One region of the Mesorhizobium sp. 113-3-9 genome, then DNA from elsewhere that is predicted to be linked to it. Evidence: predicted binding sites of a transcription regulator. Region 1 holds the regulator's gene; the other holds the start of a gene.
What was found. Region 1 encodes LexA, which represses DNA repair genes until DNA is damaged. Its sites were predicted from a motif close to TGTTCNNNNTGTGTTCNG; they were not measured.
Positions count from the first base shown of each region.

Region 2: MesoLj_RS03340 (DNA recombination protein RmuC) is a predicted target of LexA. The motif match lies at 1,589-1,606, and genes of this name have one in related genera.

Region 1 is NZ_AP023246.1:4,472,988-4,478,453, forward strand. Features, by position in the region: gene gltX (glutamate--tRNA ligase) at 1-59, opposite strand, end outside; gene MesoLj_RS21680 (ComEC/Rec2 family competence protein) at 162-2,612, shown strand; gene lexA (transcriptional repressor LexA) at 2,606-3,343, opposite strand; gene MesoLj_RS21690 (threonine ammonia-lyase) at 3,695-4,669, opposite strand; gene MesoLj_RS21695 (GntR family transcriptional regulator) at 4,666-5,439, opposite strand.
Region 2 is NZ_AP023246.1:717,026-722,491, forward strand. Features, by position in the region: gene MesoLj_RS03335 (class I SAM-dependent methyltransferase) at 1-170, shown strand, start outside; gene MesoLj_RS03340 (DNA recombination protein RmuC) at 285-1,556, opposite strand; gene def (peptide deformylase) at 1,660-2,190, shown strand; gene fmt (methionyl-tRNA formyltransferase) at 2,195-3,148, shown strand; gene MesoLj_RS03355 (GNAT family N-acetyltransferase) at 3,145-3,651, shown strand; gene truA (tRNA pseudouridine(38-40) synthase TruA) at 3,675-4,424, shown strand; gene MesoLj_RS03365 (transporter) at 4,462-5,094, opposite strand; gene dapE (succinyl-diaminopimelate desuccinylase) at 5,100-5,466, opposite strand, start outside.

The DNA of each region.
Region 1 (5,466 bases):
CCGATATGCAGGTAACCGGTGGGCGAGGGGGCAAAACGGGTGACGACCTTGTCGGACATGAAACTCTCGGAAACCATCTGAAGCGGGGCGCGGCGGCGCGGACTTTCGCGCGTTGCGCGTTCATGTAGCATAGGGCGTCAGGGGTGCAAGGGGCAGACCCGATGGCTGGACGTGGCCGGGGCTCGGATCAGGGCGAGGACGCTGTTGTTGGCGTCAGCGAGCGGTCCCTGTTTGCGATCCCGCCGCCGGCCTCGCTGCCGCCATCACCTCTCGTTCCCGGCTCCGGCAGCCAACCTTTGCCAGCGGGTGCCCCAGCACCAATTCCGCCCGCCACTGGCAGGATTGCGCGTATCGGGCGGCAAATCGGCCAGGCTTCCTTGCCTCGCCTGCGCCACGGTGTGACGACAGCAGCGGAACTGGAACTCGACCGAGGCGTCGCCTTCCTGCTGGTGCCGGTCTGCCTGGCCGCTGGTGCGATCGGCTATTATTCGCTGGCGGCGGAGCCTGACTTTGCAAAGCCTGTCGCGATCGTCGCGCTGATGGCGATCTGTGCGCTTGTCTCGCGCTCATGGCCGAAAACCCATCTGGCCTTCATGGCGGCATTGTTATGCGCGCTGGGCCTGCTTGCCGCCAAGGTCGAGACCTGGCGGGCGGACACCCGGATGCTGGGCTCGGAAATCTCGACGCAAGTGACCGGCCGCGTCGTCTCGCTCGACCGCATGGAGACCGGCCGCATCCGATTGACCATAGACGTGACGTCGACGGCGCGGCCAAAACTGCGTTACGCGCCGGAAAGGGTCCGGCTCTCGGCGCGCAAGATACCTGACGACATGACCGCCGGCTCGCTGATATCGGGCTATGCCAAACTGCTGCCGCCGACCGGTCCGGTGCGACCGGACAGCTACGATTTCTCCTTCGACAGCTACTTTGCCGGCATCGGTGGCAGCGGCTTCTTTCTCGGCAATCCAAGAATCGTCTCCGCTGACGACGATGAGATGCCGCTGTCTGCCCGCCTGTTTTCAGGGATAGAAAATGCCCGCGAGGCCATCGCCGACCACATCAGGGGCGCTGTTGGTGGCGCCGAAGGCGAGATCGCGGCAGCGCTGATCGTTGGCGTGCGCGCCGGCATTCCCGATGAAATCAACGAAGCGATGCGGCGCACCGGCATCTATCATATCATCTCCATTTCGGGACTGCATATGGCGCTGGTCGCCGGCACCATCATGGGCCTGCTGCGCGGTGCCTTCGCGCTGTTCCCGGATTTCTCCGCGCGCCGGCCGGTGAAGAAATATGCGGCCGCCGCGGCACTGTTCTCGATCGCCGCCTACCTCATCATCTCAGGCGTCGTCGTTGCAGCCGAGCGCAGTTTCATCATGCTGGCGGTGATGCTGATTGCCGTATTGTTCGATCGCGCGGCGCTGACCATGCGCAATCTGGCGATCTCGGCGATCGCCGTCATCGTGGTGTCGCCGCACGAAGTTGTCGGCCCGAGCTTCCAGATGTCGTTCGCCGCAACGGCCGCGCTGGTCGGCGCCTATGCCGGCTGGGCGGATCACCGTGCGGGAAAGGCAAGACCGCCACCGCCAAAGCGGTCCCTGCCGGGGTTCCTGATGCGAAAATTCCTTGCGCTTACGGGAGGGGTGGCGATGACGTCCATCATTGCCGGCAGCGCCACGGCGCTGTTTGCCATATGGCACTTCCAGCGCGTTTCGCCGCTCAGCCTGTTCGCCAATCTGGCTATCATGCCAATTGTCTCGGTCGTCATGTTTCTGGCGGTTGTCAGCGCCTTGACAATGCCCTTCGGTCTGGACGGGCCTTTTCTCTACCTCATGGGCAAGGGCCTGACAGCGATGATCGCCATATCGGCGTGGATATCGGAACGCTCCCCCGTCGATGCGATCGGGATGATTTCACAACACTCCGTACTGCTGGTGACGATTGCCCTGGTCATCGCGACGATGGCGACGACATGGCTACGGCTGGCGGCAGTGCCATTCGCACTCGCCGGCCTGTTGACCGTGTCTGATACGCGCGTGCCGGATGTGCTGATCTCCGAAGACGCGCGGCTGGTCGCGGTGCCGATCGGCGGTGGCGAACTCGCGGTCAGCCGGGCTCGTCCGAACGAATTCACCGTCGACAATTGGAAACGCGCGCTGGTGTCCGAAACCATTGTCACACCAGAGATGTTCAACAAGGCGGACGGGCAATTCGACATTGCAGATGCCGTCAATCTGCCGCCAGGGGCGCCGTTCTACTGCACGGAGGGCATCTGTCTCGCCCGGCATCCGTCTGGCGCGATCATCGCGCATGTCGAAGACCGCAAGGCTACCTGGAAGGCCTGCGGTTTCGCCGATCTGATCGTTGTCAATGACGCGACAGGCTACGATGCCTGCCACAACCCGCTGGTTCTCGTCATCACCAAACGGCAACTTGCACGCAAGGGCAGTGCCGCCGTGTTCTTCGATCGTCAATCGGCGACCGGCCCGCCGACCGTCAGCTTCGCCGTGGACGGGCCGTATCGGCCCTGGCACGAGCAACGAAAGTTTTCGCGTGAGGCGAGGGGGCTGCCACCCTATCAAAAAGCCGAAACGCCGGCTGCTCCTGCTCAGTAGCGCCTGATCAGCCCGACCAGCTTGCCTTGCACCTTGACCCTATCCGGCCCGAAAATGCGTGTCTCGTAGGCCGGGTTGGCGGCCTCAAGGGCAATCGAGGCGCCCTTGCGGCGGAACCGTTTCAAGGTCGCTTCCTCCTCGTCGACCAGCGCCACGACGATCTCGCCCGGGCTCGCCGTATCGGCGTTGCGGATAATGACCGTGTCGCCATCGAAGATGCCGGCCTCGATCATCGAGTCGCCCTTGACCTCCAGCGCATAGTGCTCGCCACCCATGATCATGTCCGGCGGCACCGAGATCGAATGCGTCTGATGCTGGATCGCATCGATCGGCACGCCGGCGGCGATACGGCCCATCACCGGGATCGACACGGCGGAGACCGCGTCGTCGTCATTGCCGGCAGAAGGCAAGCGCGACGGCGCCGGCTTGATCTGGCGGCCGAGGCCACCCTGACCGAGACTGCCCTGAATGACACTCGGCGAGAATTTCTTTGCGGCGTTGAGGCCGGGCGCGATCGAATCCGGTAGCCGCAGCACTTCCAATGCCCGCGCCCGGTTGGGCAGCCGCCTGATAAAGCCGCGTTCCTCCAGTGCCGTGATCAGGCGATGGATCCCTGACTTGGAGGCGAGATCGAGCGCTTCCTTCATCTCGTCAAAGGAGGGCGGGATACCGCTTTCCTTCAGCCGTTCATGGATGAACATCAGAAGTTCATGTTGCTTGCGCGTCAGCATGGCGCCCCCCAGGCATTGAACGAAGGGTGTGAATCGGAATCGAAAAACAAACCCAGAACAAACACTATCTGTTCCAGTTGTGTTCCGCAACTGTTTAAAGTTTAGTGAATTTGTTAAGGCATCTGAAATTATCTGCCGCCGGCAGCGGGCAGCAATCGACCACCTCCGCGCCAAGGCGAGCATTGAAATCATTTTGGTTAATGGCCTGTGGCCCACCCTCTTGTCCCGCTTGGCATCAGCGTTTGAAGGGCATTCACAGGGCGGATTGCATGGGCCAATCGATCCATTTCGAGCGGAACGAAACGAAATCAAAACGCCAACAATCGCTGGCTATCCGGGGATAGAACGCGTTCAGGCTTCCGGCATCGCTCCGCCCAGAATCTGCGCATAGGCGCCGGCATCGATATTGCCGCCGGAGATAACGCAGACGACGTTGCCGGTTGCCCGCTCGCTGCGGAGAGCGGCGGCGAGCGAGGCGGCTCCCGCGCCTTCGGCCACGATCTTTGCCTTCGAGAACAAAAGGCGCATCGCTTCCGTGACCTGATCGAGGCTGACGGCAATGGCGCCGTCGATAGACTGGCTTGCCAAGGGCCATAGGCCAGGCACCAGCGATGGGCCGCCTATGCTCTTGATGAAGGAGGGGCGCGTCTCGATCTCGACAATGCGTCCGGCCGCCAACGCCGCCGTGACCGGAGCCGCATTCTCATCCTCGACGGCGAAGACCTTGGCCTGGCTCCGCATCGCCTTGACCGCACTGGCGACACCGGTTGTCATGCTCCCTCCGCCATAAGGTGTCAGGACGCAATCGACCTCGGGCAGATCTTCGGCAATCTCGAGGCCAATGGTCGCGTTGCCGGCAAGCACCGCCTGGTCGGTGACCGGGTTCACCAGGAGTTCCGCGCCCTCCGGCCGCTCCGTTCCGATGATGTAGCGCCACCATGTCTCGTGCGAGACGAAGCGCACGTCGCCACCAAGGCCGCGGACCCCGTCGATCTTGGTCTGGGGTGCATCGGCATACATGTAGGCGGCCACCGGAACGCCAAGCGCCCGTGCCGCCCAGGCCATTCCGTAGGCCATGTTGCCGGAACTGATAGTCGCAACGCCATGCCTGAGTTCATCGGCATCGCGGCAGAGCAAGGCATTGAGCGCCGGCCTGATCTTGAAGGCGCCAATGGGCGACAATGTCTCGAGCTTGAGGAATATCCGCTGATCGGCGCGACCGAGATCGAGGCGCAGCAGCGGCGTGCGCGGCAACCAGGCAGCCAGCCTGTCGCGGGCCGCGACCATCTCATCGAGAGTCGGACGTCGCGGAAGCGCTGAAGTCATCCCGAAATTGCCTTCAGGCTGCCGGCGCGTGCGGTGTAGGTGTTAGCGCCGCCGTCCTCGCTGTGAACGTAGACATGCAGCGTGTAGCCGATATGCGCCGTCATCAGCGCCTTTGCCCGCTCGACATCGCGATCGAGGGCCGCTTCCATGATCGCGGTGTGATGCTCGATCGCGATCGCCTCGCGCAGGGCGTCCATTGCCTCGCCATAGCCATCCTTGAGGCCGGCGGCCGCCCGCAATGTCGGCGCCAGGCCGAGAAAACGATGATGCCGCCGCAACTGATCGGCGATTGTCGAACGGAAGCGCAACAGCCAGTTGGACGTCGCAGCACTCAGCAGTGCCGCGTGAAAGGCCTCGTGGCTCTCGTCCCATTGGTCGACGGCCGCATCCGAGGGGTCGTCGACCGCGGTCTTGCAGCGGGAGAGCCGGTAGTGGGCGGTGACAACCGCGTCCTCCCATTCCCTGCCGCCTTTCTCGATCGATTCCAGGAACAGCGGCATCTCCACAACCATCCTTGCGCGAGCCAGGTCCTCGAGCTCGGCCCGCGACACCGGAGCCACGGCAAAGCCGCGATTGCTGATGGCGGTAACCAGGCGCTCGGCCTCAAGTCGAGACAAGGCTTCACGCAGCGGTGTCCAGCCGACACCGTATAGACCGCGCAGCGCGCTCAGTTTGAGCGGTGCGCCCGGCATGAGGCGTGTGGTCAGGATATCGCGCCGCAGCAGCTGATAGGCCGCCTCGGTTTTCGTGGAGTTGTTCTGATCCTGCATCGCGATCCGTCCATCGTCGGGCATGTG
Region 2 (5,466 bases), 3.8 Mb from region 1:
CGGCCGTTGCCTATTGCCAGGGAACGGTGCTTCGCACCGAAATCGAGGCCAGGGACCCGGGGAAACTCGACGCCGCAACGGACTATGCCGCATCCGCGATTGCGGCCAGGCATGGCAGCGGTGCGGTTGCCGCCAAGATTCAAGCCCACGTCATCGTCGCCGTGGCCTAGAGCGGTTCAGCGTTTGACGGAATCGCAGAACCGCTCTAACTATTTGTTTTTACGCAATTCCGGACGGAAAACCGTTACACACTTTTCCTGGAATTGCTCTAGGCAGTTATTTGCTCAGTCGTCGCCTTCGACGACCCGCAGCCTGAGCTGCCCGGTCTTTGAATCGGCAACGCGCGGGCCGGGGTCGAGTTTTGCGGCCGGTGCCCGGGACGGCGTCTCCGGGCCTGCATCGCCTTCGGCCTGCGCGCCGAACTCCAGCGCCTCGATCTTCTGGCCGCGCTTGGTCACTTTCGATGTCGAGACCAGTATGTCCTCGATATCCTTGGCCGACTGGCCGAAATGGCCTTGCAGCTTGCGCACGCGCTCGTCGACGCGCGCGACATCTTCCATCAGCCGGATCACCTCGCCCTGGATCAGATGCGCCTGTTCGCGCATGCGGGCGTCCTTCAGGATCGCCTGGATGACCTGGATCGATAGCATCAGCAGCGACGGCGAGACGATGACGACGCGGGCGCGGTGCGCCTTGTGGACGATCGCCTCGAAATTCTCGTGGATCTCGGCGAACACCGATTCCGACGGCACGAACATGAAGGCGGTGTCCTGCGTCTCGCCCTGGATCAGATACTTCTCGGAGATGTCGCGGACATGGATCTCGATGTCGCGGCGGAAGGCCTGGGACGCGACCTTCTGCAGGTCGGCGCCATCGGCGGCGCGGATGGCGTTCCACGCTTCCAGGGGAAACTTGGCATCGATGGCCAGCGAGGGCGCGCCGTTCGGCATCTTGACCAGGCAATCGGGCCGGCTGCCGTTCGACAGCGTCGCCTGGAATTCATAGGCGCCATGCGGCAGGCCGTCGGCAACGATCGCCTCCATGCGCGACTGGCCGAAGGCGCCGCGCGTCTGCTTGTTGGAGAGGATGGCCTGGAGCTGCACGACCTGGCCGGCAAGAGACTGGATGTTGCCTTGCGCGGTATCGATGACCGCCAGCCGCTCCTGCAGTTTGGCCAGGCTCTCATGCGTGGATTTGGTCTGCTCGGTCATGGTCTGGCCGATGCGGCCCGTCATGGCGTCGAGGCGCTGGCCGATCGACTGCGTCAACTCCGCCTGGCGCGCGCCGAACACTTCGGCGATGGCGCCCATGCGGCCCTGCATCTCGGCCTGGCTTTGCAGTATGCCGGCCATCCGCGCCTCGGCGTCGCGGGCATGGTCGGCGGCTTCCGCGGCAGCGACGGCGCGCGCCTTGGCCGACCGCCATAGCGCGACGACCAGCGCCACGAACAGGCCGAAAAACAACAAGGCGCCAAAGGCCAGAGCGTGGCCGAGCGTGATTGTCGAGGCGCCAAGCCGGGCGACGGGCTCGGAAAGGATGGTGCTCAGATCATTCATGTGGACAGCATAGCCGATTCGTGGGGCTGGCACAGATCAAAACGTGAACGAGGCTCAGGTCCACCGGTTGACGCTTTTCGCTGGACGTCTTACGTGGGACGCCATGCCGATCAAGCCGCTCATCATCCTTCCCGATCCCATCCTGCGCCAGGTTTCGAAGCCGGTGGAGCGCGTCGACGCGCCGTTGCGCAAACTGGCCGACGACATGCTGGCGACCATGTATGACGCGCCCGGCATCGGGCTGGCGGCAATCCAGATCGGCGAGCCGTTGCGCATGCTTGTGATCGACCTCGCCAAGGAAGACGAAACGCCGGCGCCGCATGTCTTCATCAATCCGGAGATCCTCGAAAGCGCCGATCAGCGCTCCGTCTACGAGGAAGGCTGCCTGTCCATCCCCGACTATTACGCCGAGGTCGAACGCCCGGCTTCCGTGCGGGTGAAATATCTCGACCGCGACGGCAAGTTGCAGGAGATGGAGGCCGAGGGTCTGATGGCGACCTGCCTGCAGCACGAGATCGACCATCTCAACGGGGTGCTGTTCATCGACCATATCTCGAAGCTGAAGCGCGACATGGTGGTGAAGAAATTCAAGAAGCTCGCCAAGGACAAGGCGCCGGGCAAGCTGGTGGGATAGGGGAATGCCCCTTCGCGTCATCTTCATGGGCACGCCGGAGTTTTCGGTGCCGACGCTGCGCGCGATTGCCGAGGCCGGACATGAGATTTCCGCCGTCTACACGCAGCCGCCTCGCGCGGCCGGCCGGCGCGGGCTGGAGCTGACACCCTCGCCGGTACAGCGCGAGGCCGAGCGGCTTGGCATCGAGGTACGCACGCCGACCTCTCTCAAGACCGAGGCCGAACAGACCGCTTTCCATGACTTGCGGGCCGATATCGCCGTGGTCGTCGCCTATGGATTGCTGCTGCCGAAGGCTGTTCTCGACGCCCCCCGGCTTGGCTGCATCAACGGCCACGCATCGCTCTTGCCCCGCTGGCGCGGTGCCGCCCCCATCCAGCGCGCCATCATGGCGGGAGACCTGGAAAGCGGCATGATGGTGATGCGCATGGAAGAGGGGCTCGACACCGGTCCGGTGGGATTGCTTGAAAAATGCGCCATCGAACCCGATATGACGGCGGGCGATCTGCATGATCGGTTGATGAGTGTCGGTGCCGCCCTGATCGTGGAAGCGCTGGCGCGGCTGGAAGAGAACACCCTGACATTTACCGCGCAGGCGGCAGACGGGGTGACTTACGCCAGAAAAATCGATAAATCCGAGACGCGTGTGGATTGGACACGGCCTGCCGTCGAGGTCCATAACCACCTTCGTGGCCTGTCGCCCTTTCCCGGCGCCTGGTCCGAAATTGACATTGGCGGCCGCATGGAGCGGCTGAAACTGCTTCGCTCGACGCTATCCGAAGGTCTGGCGCTTTCGGAAGATCTGGGCGAGTCGGGAGGAATTCTCGATGACCGGCTGACGGTCGCCTGCGGCGCAGGCGCGATCAGACTGGTCGAAGTTCAACGTGCGGGCGGAAAGCCCGCCGCCGCGTCGGAATTCCTGCGCGGAGCCAAGATTGTTAAAGGAATGAAGTTCTCATGAGCATGATGTCGATACGCGCGGCGACGCCGCGGGATCGCGAGGCCATCCGCCTCGTCGAGGAACACGCTTTCGGCCAGCAGGCGGAGGCCGGCTTGGTCGACGCACTGGTGACCGGCGGCGACGCCGTGGTCGAACTGGTGGCGGAAGAAGACGGCCAGGTGGTCGGCCATATCCTGTTTTCACGGCTCTTCGTCCAGAATGGCGGCAAGAGTCTCGCAGCCGTGGCGCTGGCGCCGCTGGCGGTGGAGCCTTCGTTCCATGGCAGCGGCATTGGCGGCGCGCTGATCCGCGAGGCGCATATCCGTCTCAGGGATGCCGGCGAGACACTGGCCGTGGTGCTGGGCGATCCGGCCTATTACGGCCGTTTCGGCTATAGCCATGCGCGGGCCGAAAGATTCGAGAGCGAATACCAAAGCGAAGCGCTGCAGGCGCTGGCCTGGGGCGACGCTCCGGAAGCCGGCAGGCTGGTCTACGCTTCCGCCTTCACCGCTCTCGCCGCGTAGGCAAGAGCGTATAGTCGCCCGGCATGCCGCGTTTTCGCCTCGACATCGAATATGACGGCAGCCTTTTTGCCGGCTGGCAGCACCAGGCCGACCAGCCTTCGGTGCAGCAGGCGATCGAGCAGGCGATCGAGAAATTCAGCGGCGAGGCGGTGCGGCTGCGTGCCGCCGGCCGCACCGATGCCGGCGTGCATGCGACGGCCCAGGTGGCGCATGTCGATCTCGCCAAGGCATGGCCCGATGACAAGGTGCGCGACGCCGTCAACGCCCATCTTCAGGCCGCCGGCGCGCATGTCGCCATCCTGAAGGCGATGGTCGTCCCGGACGATTTCGACGCGCGCTTCTCGGCCACTGGCCGTCACTATCTCTACCGCATCCTCAACCGCCGTGCGCCATCGGCGCTGGACAAGGGCAAGGTGTGGTGGGTGCCGAAGCGGCTCGACGCCGCCGTCATGCACGAGGCGGCGAAAGTCCTGCTTGGCCGGCATGACTTCACCACCTTCCGCTCGACGCAGTGCCAGGCCAACAGCCCGGTCCGGACGCTGGAGCGGCTAGATGTCAGCCAGACGGGCGATATGATCGAGGTAAGGGCCTCGGCGCGTTCCTTTCTGCACAACCAGGTACGCTCGATGGTCGGCTCGCTGAAACGCGTCGGCGACGGCGGCTGGACCGAGGCCGACCTCAAGGCGGCGCTCGAAGCGCGCGACCGCGCCGCCTGTGGCCAGGTGGCGCCGCCCGACGGGCTTTTTCTCATTGGCGTCGACTATCCCGGATGAGCCAGCCGGCTCTATCCCTGAATAGAGTCCGGAGGCTCTACCCGGGAAAGAGTCCGGAAAGGCTCTGAGGCCCGACATCGTCCGGAACGCTGATGCCAAGCAGCATCTGGAGCCCGAACAGCACCAGCAGCGAAGCGATGAACATGCCGACGAAAACGGCGGTTCCAACCGCCGCGCCCTTGCCGATCGTCGCAGTGGTCATGCGCCAGGTCAGCACCATCGACAGGGCAAACAACAACAGCGACACAAGGCTCGAGACCTGGCTCGCCGAGGAGAGGAAAAGCCTGACCAGCGCCGAAGGCAGCATCAGCCAGGCAGTGATGGCCGAGGCCCAGTTGCTGGCGACGACGTAGTGGACGAAGCGGCCGCCAATGCCGGCGCGCGGCGCGACCAGGGCGAGCGCGATCAGCGGCAGCACCCAGGAGCCGATGTCGACCGTGGCCAGGCGCAACAGCATGCTGAAGCGGCCCACGAAAGCATCGGGATCACCGATCTCGTTGGCGATGCCGACCCAGCCGACGATCAGCGGCGGCGCGGCAACGATGATGGCGAAGAAAGAATTCCAGAAACCGTCGGCCGACAGGTCGAGCAGGCGCAGGCCATCGGCCTTGCCGAGCATCAGCCGCCAGGCACCGAGCAACGAGGCTTGGGTTTCGTCCGCCGAAAGCATGCTGCTCAGCCTTGTCCGAACCAGTCTTCGATGAAGCGCTGGTAGATCCGCGTCAATGTCTCGAGGTCGGCAAGGGCAACGCGCTCGTCGACCATGTGCATGGTCTTGCCGACCAGGCCGAACTCGACCACCGGGCAATAATCCTTGATGAAGCGTGCATCCGATGTGCCGCCGGAGGTCGACAGCGTCGGTTCCTTGCCAACCGCCGACTTGATCGATCCGGCAAGCGTGTCGACCAGCTTGTCGTCACGGGTCAGGAAGACATGGCTTGGCCGATCACGCCATACAAGGTCGTAGTCGACCGGCGTCTTCTTGCCCGGCCGGTACTTCTTGCGCTTGGCCGCCTGGTCGAGCCGGTTGTGGATTTCGGCC